One region of the Paracandidimonas lactea genome, then DNA from elsewhere that is predicted to be linked to it. Evidence: riboswitches for the same ligand, from Rfam matches in the RefSeq annotation. Region 1 holds a riboswitch; the other holds the start of a gene.
What was found. A riboswitch is a leader RNA that binds a small molecule or an ion and turns the genes downstream of it on or off. The one in region 1 is predicted to bind manganese.
Positions count from the first base shown of each region.

Region 2: it holds a riboswitch for manganese, as region 1 does, so the genes downstream of both, LOL23_RS03510 (TMEM165/GDT1 family protein) here and mntP (manganese efflux pump MntP) in region 1, are expected to answer to the same signal.

Region 1 is NZ_JAJJOZ010000013.1:13,734-19,219, forward strand. Features, by position in the region: gene LOL23_RS17870 (multidrug effflux MFS transporter) at 1-786, opposite strand, end outside; gene LOL23_RS17875 (hypothetical protein) at 931-1,131, opposite strand; gene LOL23_RS17880 (DUF2933 domain-containing protein) at 1,496-1,780, shown strand; gene mntP (manganese efflux pump MntP) at 2,079-2,642, opposite strand; yybP-ykoY riboswitch at 2,680-2,815, opposite strand; gene LOL23_RS17890 (copper resistance system multicopper oxidase) at 3,102-4,967, shown strand; gene LOL23_RS17895 (copper resistance protein B) at 4,964-5,486, shown strand, end outside.
Region 2 is NZ_JAJJOZ010000001.1:756,762-762,247, reverse strand. Features, by position in the region: gene xseA (exodeoxyribonuclease VII large subunit) at 1-298, shown strand, start outside; gene sodB (superoxide dismutase [Fe]) at 430-1,008, shown strand; gene pcaF (3-oxoadipyl-CoA thiolase) at 1,430-2,635, shown strand; yybP-ykoY riboswitch at 2,749-2,930, shown strand; gene LOL23_RS03510 (TMEM165/GDT1 family protein) at 2,931-3,509, shown strand; gene LOL23_RS03505 (DUF192 domain-containing protein) at 3,560-4,021, opposite strand; gene LOL23_RS03500 (cold-shock protein) at 4,166-4,411, opposite strand; gene clpS (ATP-dependent Clp protease adapter ClpS) at 4,574-4,897, shown strand; gene clpA (ATP-dependent Clp protease ATP-binding subunit ClpA) at 5,075-5,486, shown strand, end outside.

The sequences.
Region 1 (5,486 bases):
GAACAGCCACCCGAATTCTGCCTTACTTAATCCGAGATACTGAACAACGAAAATAGGCGCGGCGGAAACATACAAGAAAAAGCCTATGAAATTACAACTTAAGGCGAGGGTCAATAGCCAGAACGGCCTGCTTCTTAGCACAGTGCTGTAGCTACGCAGCAACGACGCTGGCCTCATCGATGTCCGTTGGTCCTGTGGCAGGGTCTCCGGCAGAGAGAAGTAGCTGGCCGCCAGTTGCAGCGCACTGAAAACGGCCATGAAAATGAATACCGATTGCCAGGGAAACCAGTTCTGCAGCCATCCCCCAAAAACTGGCGCAATGGCAGGAGCCAAGCCGAATATCATGCCCACCTGCGCGAGCAGTCTTTGAGCTGCAGGCCCCTCGAGCCGATCTCGAATGACTACACGCCCTACGATGCTGCCCGCACCCACTGAGAGCCCCTGCAATGTACGGAAAAAGATCAACAGACCAAGCGAACTGACCAATGCCCCGCCAATGGACGCTACGAAGTAAACGGCTAGTCCGGCCAGAATGACGGGACGGCGCCCAACTGCGTCGGATAGTGGTCCATGCAGAAGCATCATGACCCCAAAGGCAGCAAGGTAAGCGCTGAGCGTCTGTTGAAGTTCGAGCTGCGTTGCTCCGAGGCTCACCATCAGCATCGGAAAAAAAGGCATGTACATGGAAATAGAAAACGGGCCCAACATCGTATAGCTGCCGAGCAACCAGGCCAGCCACTTCACCGTCGGCTCATTCTGCGCTGCACTGTCTATAGAAGTTGTCATATTCGATTTTCGATGTATTTTTCAAGGATTGCAGACAGAGCGACCTTTTGCTACGGCCTTCTCTAAAATTTCGGCCAGCGAAAGAGCAAGAACGAAGTGGCGATCGCTTCGCGAGCCACCATTGCGTCCATTGACATTAGACGGCTATCGGCGATGTTCGGTGTCTCCCGGTGAACGAGCTACGTGGAGGTAAGCGCGCTCCACTCGTTCATCGCCTCCTGCCCGATCAGCCATCGTCTCGAGCGCACGCAATAAATGCTCGGCGACCAAAAGATCTCCTTCGTCACACGCGCGCTTGAAAGCAGCCAGGATGTCATCGCCCAAACTCGTGTATTTTTTTTCCATAGCATGTCTACTTCCTCAAGCAGGATTACAGTGGTCCGGGAAGCGTTGTCTGTTTCACTTGATCCTCATCACGTTAATCAATTGCACGATAGACGTTCCCACAGTGACAATGTCAATGAGATGCGGTAGTTTTTCCACTTCGTTGTAAACGCAGAACCTCCGCGCACGTGAGTCGGCGCCAAAAAAGCCGGGCGAGTGTTTTGTACATGAGGCAACAAATCTTTTACTTCAGAAGCTACTTTTTCGGACATGACCAAGATGTAATGCCGATGCAATCTATTTGACAGCGGGGGAAAGGTACAGTGGGCTCGTCGCCATACCTGTCCATGGACCGCTGGCGAATTGACCACAAGGAGAGTCTGCGATGAAATGCGATATGAAAATGATGGTGAAGACCGGTCTTGGGCTGGCCGTGCTGGTCGCTGCGGCCTACGCGACGGTGCCTACGGCGCGTGAATGGATTGCAGCGGTAAGCCCTTTCTTATTCTTCTTGATTTGTCCGTTGATGATGCTTTTCATGATGAAAGGTATGCAGTCGTGCCACGTCGACCACGGAGCAAAGAAAGACGAGTCCATGCAAGGGCCGATGCCCAAAACGGCTAGCAAAGGCGATAACCAACGTTCACTAGGTAGCGAAAAAGCGCTTTGACAGGCCATCACGCCATGAGAACCAAACGCACACGAATAGTTGTCCTAGCGCTGGCCGCAATTGGGTTGCTCGCGGTTTTGGCTTTCGTTTTCATGGGCATTATGATGTTCTGGATGATGGGCAATTGAAGGGAAATTTAACTCCCAATATCGCTCGCCCCATCAAGCTTGATCACGACGGACCAGATCCGTCTGCAACCAAGCATACAAGATGAGCTCACCACGGAACCGTTGTAATAAACGAGCTAAGCACATAAGATCAGGCACAGCTACTCAGCCGCGCCTGCTTTGCCAGCTTCTTACATGGTGAGGTGTTCGTACAGAATGGCCGCGCCGACACCCATCAGCGCGAGTCCGCCGAGAACTTCCGCCCATTTGCCAGCCACTTTGCCAATCAAGCGGCCGACCATGACGCCGAGCGTCACCATCAGAAGCGTCGCTAACCCTATGGCCGCCGCCGTTACGAGAATGTTGTTGTCGACAAAGGCAAGACTGACGCCGACGGCCATAGCGTCAATACTGGTGGCGAACCCCGTAGCCGCAAGCAACCAAAATGAGTGGCGAATTGCGGGAGCGGCCTCGGGCTCGTCAGCTCGAAGTCCGCTGCGTATCATCCATGCGCCTAAAACCAAAAGCAAGCCGAAAGCGATCCAGTGGTCCCAGTCGGCGACGAACTCCGCTGCCATGGAACCCAGCGCCCAGCCGATCAACGGCGTGATGGCTTCGATCACACCAAAAATAACACCGGTTCGCAGCGCTTCTGAAATGCGAGGATTGCGAAGGGCAGTCCCTTTTCCCACGGCAGCAGCAAACGCATCGGTCGACATTGCCAACGCTAGAATCATCGTAGAGAAAAAATTCATGCGAGAGTAGTTCCAGCCGAGCGACACATGGATTTTCCCGTACGGCTCGGCAGCGCACGAAAAAATCTATGGTCTCGCCATGCCTTTCGGCCGCTTGCGCCATGGCTCAGGAGCCAAGAATGTTGACGCAACCCTTTCAACCGAAGTTGAAAGCAGGCTACTCCCCAGAGAGGTACCGAGAGTGTATCACTCGGCCTACACAGTAAATCGAAGGTGCGGGTTCCAAGGTCGAATCGTCCGGATTTCCTAAGCAGTCAACTTTTCGTCCTGTTTTCTATCCTCGATTAAGAAGTTTTGCAATAAATCCAGAGCCATCTTCCTTCATTACAGAAAAGTAATGCGGGCGTCACGTGTGTGACATCCGCGCCTGCTTAAAGTCACGTACTGACGCTTTGTCGCTTAGAACATGAGTTGGCAGGCGACGCTCTCAACTAAAGACACATTACAGGATTCTCTCGCGTGAAACGCCCAACTACGCTAGCCGTTCCCCTCCCGGCCATACCCCGCCGTCGTTTTGTCCAAGGATTAGCGGCCGGTGGCGTGTTGCTGGGCTTGTCGCCATTTGCCCGCGGCGCTGGAACCCCATCGGACGGAACGACTACCGGCTCCGCGGCTGTGCTGAGCGGGACCGAGTTCAATCTGGAAATCGGTGAATCGCCCGTGAATTTCACCGGCAACCCTCGCATAGCAACGACGGTGAACGGCTCGCTACCCGCCCCGACATTGCGCTGGCGGGAAGGCGATACGATCACTATTCGCGTCAAGAACCGCCTGAAGGAAACTACCTCGATCCATTGGCACGGCATCATCCTGCCATTTCAGATGGACGGCGTACCGGGCATCAGCTTTGCCGGAATCCCACCGGGCGAAGCATTCACGTATCGGTTCAAGGTGCAGCAAAGCGGCACCTACTGGTACCACTCGCACTCGGGCATGCAGGAAGCCACGGGGGTCTATGGGGCGCTCATTATCGATCCGGCGCAAGCCGATCCAATACGCGCGGATCGGGAGTACGTCGTTCAACTCTCTGACTGGACCGACGAGGACCCGATGCGGGTCCTGGCCAAGCTTAAGATGCAAGGCGACTACTACAACTACAACCAGCCCACGGCCGTGGATTTCTTTCAGGATGCCTCCCAGATGGGTCTGAAAGCGGCTATCGACAAGCGCAAAATGTGGAACGAGATGCGCATGAGCCCCACGGATTTGGCCGATTTGTCCGCGAACGTGCTGACTTACCTGATGAATGGTACGACGCCAGCGGGCAACTGGACGGGGCTATTTCGACCTGGAGAGCGGGTGCGGCTGCGCTTTATCAACGGAGCGGCTAATACCTTCTACGATGTACGCATCCCGGGCCTTCAGTTGACCGTCGTTCAAGCCGACGGGGTCAATGTGGAGCCCGTTACGGTGGACGAGTTCCGATTCGGGCCCGGGGAAACCTACGACGTGCTGGTGCAGCCCAAGGACGACGCTTACACCGTTTATGCGCAAGCAATGGACCGCACGGGATATGCGCGCGGTACGCTAGCCACGCATGCTGGTCTCGAAGCGCCAGTACCGGCGCTTGACCCCGTGGAATGGTTGACCATGGCGGACATGATGGGCGCTATGGGCGGGGGCATGGCGGGAATGAGTCATGGCGCAGCCAGCCAATCTTCCATGGGAGGCATGAGTCATGGCGGTATGGCAGGAATGAACCACGGCAATATGGCGGGGATGAGCCACGGCAGCATGCAAGGGATGAATCACGCAGGCATGGCTGGCATGGACCACAGCGCGATGTCTGCGGCTGGCGCCAACACCCAGGTACGCCACGCCAGGACCGAGTATGGGCCCAGCATCGATATGCGGGTCGATATGCCGCGCACCAACCTGGACGATCCCGGCATCGGCTTGCGTAACAACGGACGGCGCGTGCTCACACTCTCCAACTTGCACACCGTGGGCGGTGCAATGGATCCGCGCAGCGCAGAGCGTGAGATCGAGCTCCATCTGACCGGAAATATGGAGCGCTATACCTGGTCGTTCGACGGAGTGGAGTTCGGAAAGTCAACCCCAGTTCATTTCCGTTATGGCGAACGGGTCCGAGTCATCTTGCACAACGACACCATGATGACGCACCCTATGCATCTGCACGGGATGTGGAGTGAGCTCGAAGCGCCCGATGGACAATTCCAGGCCAGGCGCCACACGATACCCGTGCAGCCGGCTCAACGTATCAGCTTTCTTGTGACTGCCGATGCGCTCGGACGCTGGGCGTGGCATTGCCATCTGATGCTCCATATGGATGCAGGGATGTTTCGCGAAGTGGTGGTGGCATGAAGACAATGAACGAAACGTTAGGCATCCTGGCCGTGAATAATCAATTGAAGAAGAAGTTTCTTGCGGCGACCATCGCTACAGTGGGAGTGATGCCCGTGCTCGCCTATGGGCAGACGCATGCGGGCCATGCCGATCACACCTCGGAACCGCCAAAGGTCAGTGCACCAGCGACGGCTTCAGACATGAACCATGGCTCTATGAACATGTCCGATAAGGATCATGGCTCCATGGGTATGCCAGGTATAGATCACGGTTCGACGGACATGTCCGGTATGGATCATGGTGCGGGGAAAGTCCCAGCGCAAAGCCATGACGCCATGAAGATGCCCATGAAGCAGCCTGAAACGAGCAAAGATGCTTCCGCCATGCCGGGGATGATGCACGGTCAGTCCAGCTCTAATGCGCCGGCCTCTGCCCACGACATGAGCGCGATGGATCATGGCAGTGGCGAAATGGATCACGGCGATATGCAAATGCAGGGCGGATCGCCGCCGCCAGATGCCCGTGATCCGGATGCCT
Region 2 (5,486 bases), on a different contig from region 1:
GGTGGCGGCGCCTACACCGCGACTGCGCGCGGCTGACATCGCCCGGCTGACCAAGGCGCTTGACAGCGCCGCTTTGCGATTGCTTGAACGCCGCCGGCAGCGCTTGCAGGCCGCCAGCCAGACACTGCGGGCTCTGGATCCCCGCAATATACTCGGCCGCGGCTACGCGATCGTTCGCACGGCAGACGGGAAGATTGTTGAAAATGCGTTAGACTTGAACATTGGCGACCCACTGGGCATTGAGCTCGGGCAGGGCGGACTCCAGGTGCGCGTATTGCAGACGCACGGCCTGTTGTAAACAACGGTCGGCGTCGCGGCGCGTGCCTGCTATTTCAGCGGCGCGCCGTCTGGGCGTGCGCCGGAGCGCCTGCGACGGGCGCCGTGCGCTCTTTTCGGTACTCTGTGTGGTTTTTTAGAAGGAATTACAACATGGCTTTCACGCTTCCCCAGCTTCCGTACGCCCTTGACGCCCTGGCGCCCACCATCTCCAAGGAGACGCTCGAGTATCACTATGGCAAGCACCATCAGGCTTACGTCACCAATCTCAACAAGCAGATCGAAGGCACTGAGTTCGCTTCCGCGTCGCTCGAAGACATCATCAAGAAGTCCAGCGGTGGTATCTTCAACAACGCCGCCCAGGTCTGGAACCATACCTTCTACTGGAACTGTATGTCGCCCAATGGCGGCGGCGAGCCTGGCGGCAAGCTGCTCGAAGGCATCAAAGCCAAGTGGGGCAGTGTCGACGCTTTCAAGCAGGCCTTCAACACTGCTGCCGCAGGCAACTTCGGCTCTGGCTGGACCTGGCTCGTCAAGAAGTCCGATGGCACCCTTGACATCGTCAACACCAGCAATGCCGCGACGCCGCTCACCACGGCTGATGTGCCGCTCCTCACGTGCGACGTTTGGGAGCACGCCTACTACATCGACTACCGTAATGCCCGTCCCAAATACCTCGAAAGCTTCTGGGCAGTTGTGAACTGGGCGTTCGCCGAGCAGAACCTGGGCTGATATTCGCTGGCGGGCGAGGCAGTTGGCCAGGCGGCGTATAGCCGCCGGCGATGCACCCGGTAAGCCCGCCGCAGTCTCCTCGCTGTTCGCTACACCATGTACTTGCCTGCATGGCGCGCCATACGCCGTCCATACTGCGTACAGTACACAGTCCATTAGATTTCCGAACCGGCTCCCCTGTGGCAATAACCCATGCGGCAGCCGGTTTTGCGTTATCGGCAATGGCGCACTGCAATATTCTTTTTTCCATGTGTCCATCAATCGGACGTTTTGGCGAGTAGCGCAGCACGCCTCGCCGCCCGCTGCGCTACTATTTTCGGGCTTGGACGGGCCATGTCATCGTCCTGGCATAAACCGGTAATTTCCAACTATTCATTCGCGGCACGGGGGGCTTGCCAGCTGTGCCGCCGGCAGACATCCCATGACGACACACGCCTTTATCTGCGACGCGATTCGCACCCCGTTCGGCCGTTACGGCGGCGCCCTGGCCCCGGTACGGGCCGATGACCTGGCCGCCATCCCGATTCGGGCCCTGGTCGAGCGCAACGCCGGTGTGGACTGGTCCGCCCTGGACGACGTCTTGATGGGCGGCGCCAACCAAGCGGGTGAAGACAACCGCAATGTGGCTCGCATGGCAACGCTGCTCGCGGGTCTGCCGGTGGATGTGCCCGGCGCAACTATTAACCGCCTGTGCGGCTCGGGGCTCGATGCGGTGGGGTCGGCAGCTCGCGCGATTCGTGCTGGCGATGCATCCTTCCTGCTGGCGGGCGGTGTCGAGAGCATGTCGCGCGCACCGTTCGTGATGGGCAAGGCCGACACAGCCTTTTCGCGCAATGCGGCTATTTACGACACCACGATTGGCTGGCGCTTTGTCAACCGCGCGCTCAAGGCGCAGTATGGCGTAGACTCCATGCCCGAAACGGCCGAGAACGTGGCTGACCAGTTCAAGGTCAGCCGCGAGGACCAGGATCTGTTCGCGCTGGCGAGCCAGCAGAAAGCCGCTGCTGCGCAAAAAGCCGGCTTTTTCGACGCCGAGATCACGCCCGTGTCCATCCCCCAGCGCAAAGGCGACCCGGTGGTGGTAGACCGCGACGAACACCCCCGTGAAACCACGCTCGAGGCCCTGGCCCGGCTCAAGCCCATTGTGCGTCCTGATGGCACGGTGACGGCTGGCAACGCATCAGGCGTCAACGACGGCGCCTGCGCAATGATTGTCGCTTCGGAAGCAGCAGCCAAGAAGCACGGCCTGACGCCGCGCGCGCGTATCGTCGCAATGGCTACGGCGGGCGTCGAGCCTCGCATCATGGGTATTGGTCCCGCACCCGCGTCGCAGAAGGTGCTGGCCCTCGCTGGCCTGACGATCGATCAGATCGACGTCATTGAGCTAAATGAGGCGTTTGCCTCGCAGGGTCTGGCCACGCTGCGCCTGCTGGGTGTGGCGGACAACGATCCGCGCGTCAACCCGAACGGCGGCGCAATTGCCCTAGGCCACCCGCTGGGGGCCAGCGGCGCCCGTCTGGCGCTTACTGCAGTCAACCAGTTGCACCGCACCGGCAGTCGTTATGCGCTGTGCACAATGTGCATCGGCGTCGGGCAGGGCATCGCCGTCATCCTCGAAAAAATCTGAGCCTGAAGGCGCCCGCGCGGCGCCTGGCAGGAAGCATTCGGGGCCGAGCCGTTGTCGGGGTTGTTATGCACCGGCAATGGCTCGGCCCCGGCCTTAAGGGCGCGATATGTGGTACATTTGCGCCTGTCATTGGGGAGTAGCCGCTCTTCGCACCGAAGAGGCGCGCGTCAACACACTTGGCCTTCCGGCCATGGCGCGTGCGGTTTTCAGCTTGGCAAGACCTTTGACCACACGCCGCCGGATGGGCCGGGCGGCGGGGTGGTCATTCGTCTTTGTGCTGGCCCGCGGAACCCTCATGGAATCACTTCTCGTCTCCACCGGCGTTGTCGCACTGGCTGAAATCGGCGACAAAACCCAGTTGCTTGCCTTTCTCCTTGCGGCTCGCTTCAAGAAACCGCTCCCTATCGTTCTTGGTATCCTGGTCGCTACCATCATCAATCATGGGCTGGCGGGCGCATTGGGCGCCTGGATCACGGCCACGGTATCGCCGCAGACGCTGCGCTGGGTGCTCGGCGCGTCATTCATCGCAATGGCGATCTGGACGCTGATTCCCGACAAAATCGAAGAAGAGGAAACCCAAGTAGCCCGCCATTTCGGGGTTTTCGGGGCGACATTGATCACCTTTTTTCTGGCCGAAATGGGCGATAAGACGCAAATTGCCACCGTGGCTATGGCGGCGCATTACGCTACGCCGGTGCTGGTGGTGGTGGGCACAACGCTGGGCATGTTGATCGCGGACGTTCCCGCTGTGTTCGCCGGCGAGAAGCTGGCAAACCGCATCCCCATGAGGCTTGTGCATACCATCGCAGCGGGGGTTTTCGCCGTGCTGGGTGTCGCCACGCTGCTTGGCGCCGGCAAGGGGTTGGGTCTCTAGCGCACCTCGCGATACGGGCACGGCTGGTTTTGCCGGCGTGCCCGCAACGCCTACTTTCCGCGTGGGGGCAGGCCTTGGATCAAGGCGCCCGCGCGTATATCGCGGTCCCCGAACCAGCCTTGCGGCATTTCAAGCGCGAAGGGCACTGGGCGCAGCGGGCAGTGGGTGTCCAGGGTGTGCGGCTGCATATGGGCGATATTGACGATCTTGCCTTGCTCATTGATAAAGGCGATAGACAAGGGCAGTGGCGTATTTTTCATCCAGAAGCAGGCCATATTCGCCCTCTCGAAAACGAACAGCATGCCGTGGTTGGATGGCAGGAAGTTGCGATTCATCAGGCCATTGCTGCGGCTTGCTTCCGTGGCAGCGATCTCTGCTGTGATGGCGTATCCCGCGATGCTCAGTTCGGCGGTCGGCAGCAGCATGCCTTGGCCGGCGGCGGGCATGGCCGGTGCGACGAGCAGCAAGGGAAACAGCCGTTTCAGGGCGCGCACGCTCTGCGTGTTTGCCACGCGCCGGGCCCGATCCGCCAAACGTCGGATATGCGCACGGGTCAGGCGCGGCAGGCCAAAAAAAACAGGGCGCTGAGGCCCTGTAGTGTAGTGAGAGTTATGCATTATTATTGAAGCATGAGGCTGTTCAGCCCTTGCAAAACATCAGGTTGCCGTAATATTCAGTGCTTGCTTGCCTTTGGGCCCTTGTGCGATTTCAAATGCGACTTTCTGGCCTTCTTTTAGCGTCTTGAAGCCATTCATCTGGATGGACGAGAAATGTGCGAATAGGTCTTCCCCACCGTTGTCAGGGGTGATGAAGCCAAAACCCTTGGCGTCATTGAACCACTTGACCGTTCCGGTCAGCTTCTGGGTATCCCCGGGCGCGGAGGTTGCGGTTGATTCAGACATGCGGACTGCCTCTCGACAATATAGTGTTAAATTGAAACGCGACTACAAGGGTTACCTTTAGCCTACCGATTCTGGCACGTGTGGATTTCAAGCACACAGAACACCACGATGATGCGCACTTGAATTGGTGTAGTCAACCTATGGAAACCACTAGTATTTGGCATGGTTACTCAGATCGAAAACCAGCGTGAAACGGTGCTCGACCGGCAGTCTTCGAAGACCGCGCCACCGCCTATGTATCAGGTCGTGCTGCTTAATGACGATTACACACCGATGGAATTTGTCGTCGTTGTATTGCAGCGTATTTTCGGTAAAAACGAAGATGAGGCGGCGCGTATTATGCTGAAGGTTCACAACGAGGGCAGGGGTGTATGCGGCGTGTACACGCGCGATATTGCCGCCACACGAGTTGAAATGGTGAGGCAAATGGCGCAGGCGCGGCAGCATCCTCTGCAATGCATAATGGAGCCGGCACCCGATGCATGAGGCCATGTGGACATGCAGCACTGCGGCACGCATGGTTTTCAGGAACCAGCGTGCGGCCTGGCTGTCGCAGATATTAGCCCCGATAGGGCTTTTCACTATTGTTGATACGCAAGGTCGATTTAGTCATAGAATAGGATTTATCGAATTGCTGTCCGCTCCGATATGTATGGAGGAAGCGTGATCTCGGAAGAACTTGAAGTCAGCCTGCACATGGCGTTTGTCGAAGCCCGCAGTGCGCGACATGAATTCATTACAGTGGAGCACCTGCTGCTTTCGCTGCTCGATAATGCGGCAGCGGTGGAAGTGCTGCGCGCGTGCTCGGCCAATATTGATGCGCTGCGCCAGGAACTGCGCAAGTTCATCAAAGAAAACACACCCATATTTCCCGGGCAGGAAGAGGTGGATACCCAGCCCACGCTCGGTTTCCAGCGCGTCATTCAGCGCGCGATCATGCATGTGTCGTCGGGCAATTCCAACAAGAATACGGTGACCGGCGCCAATGTGCTGGTAGCCATGTACGGTGAGAAAGACTCCCACGCAGTGTATTTCTTGCAACAGCAAGGCGTCAGCCGGCTGGATGTTGTCAATT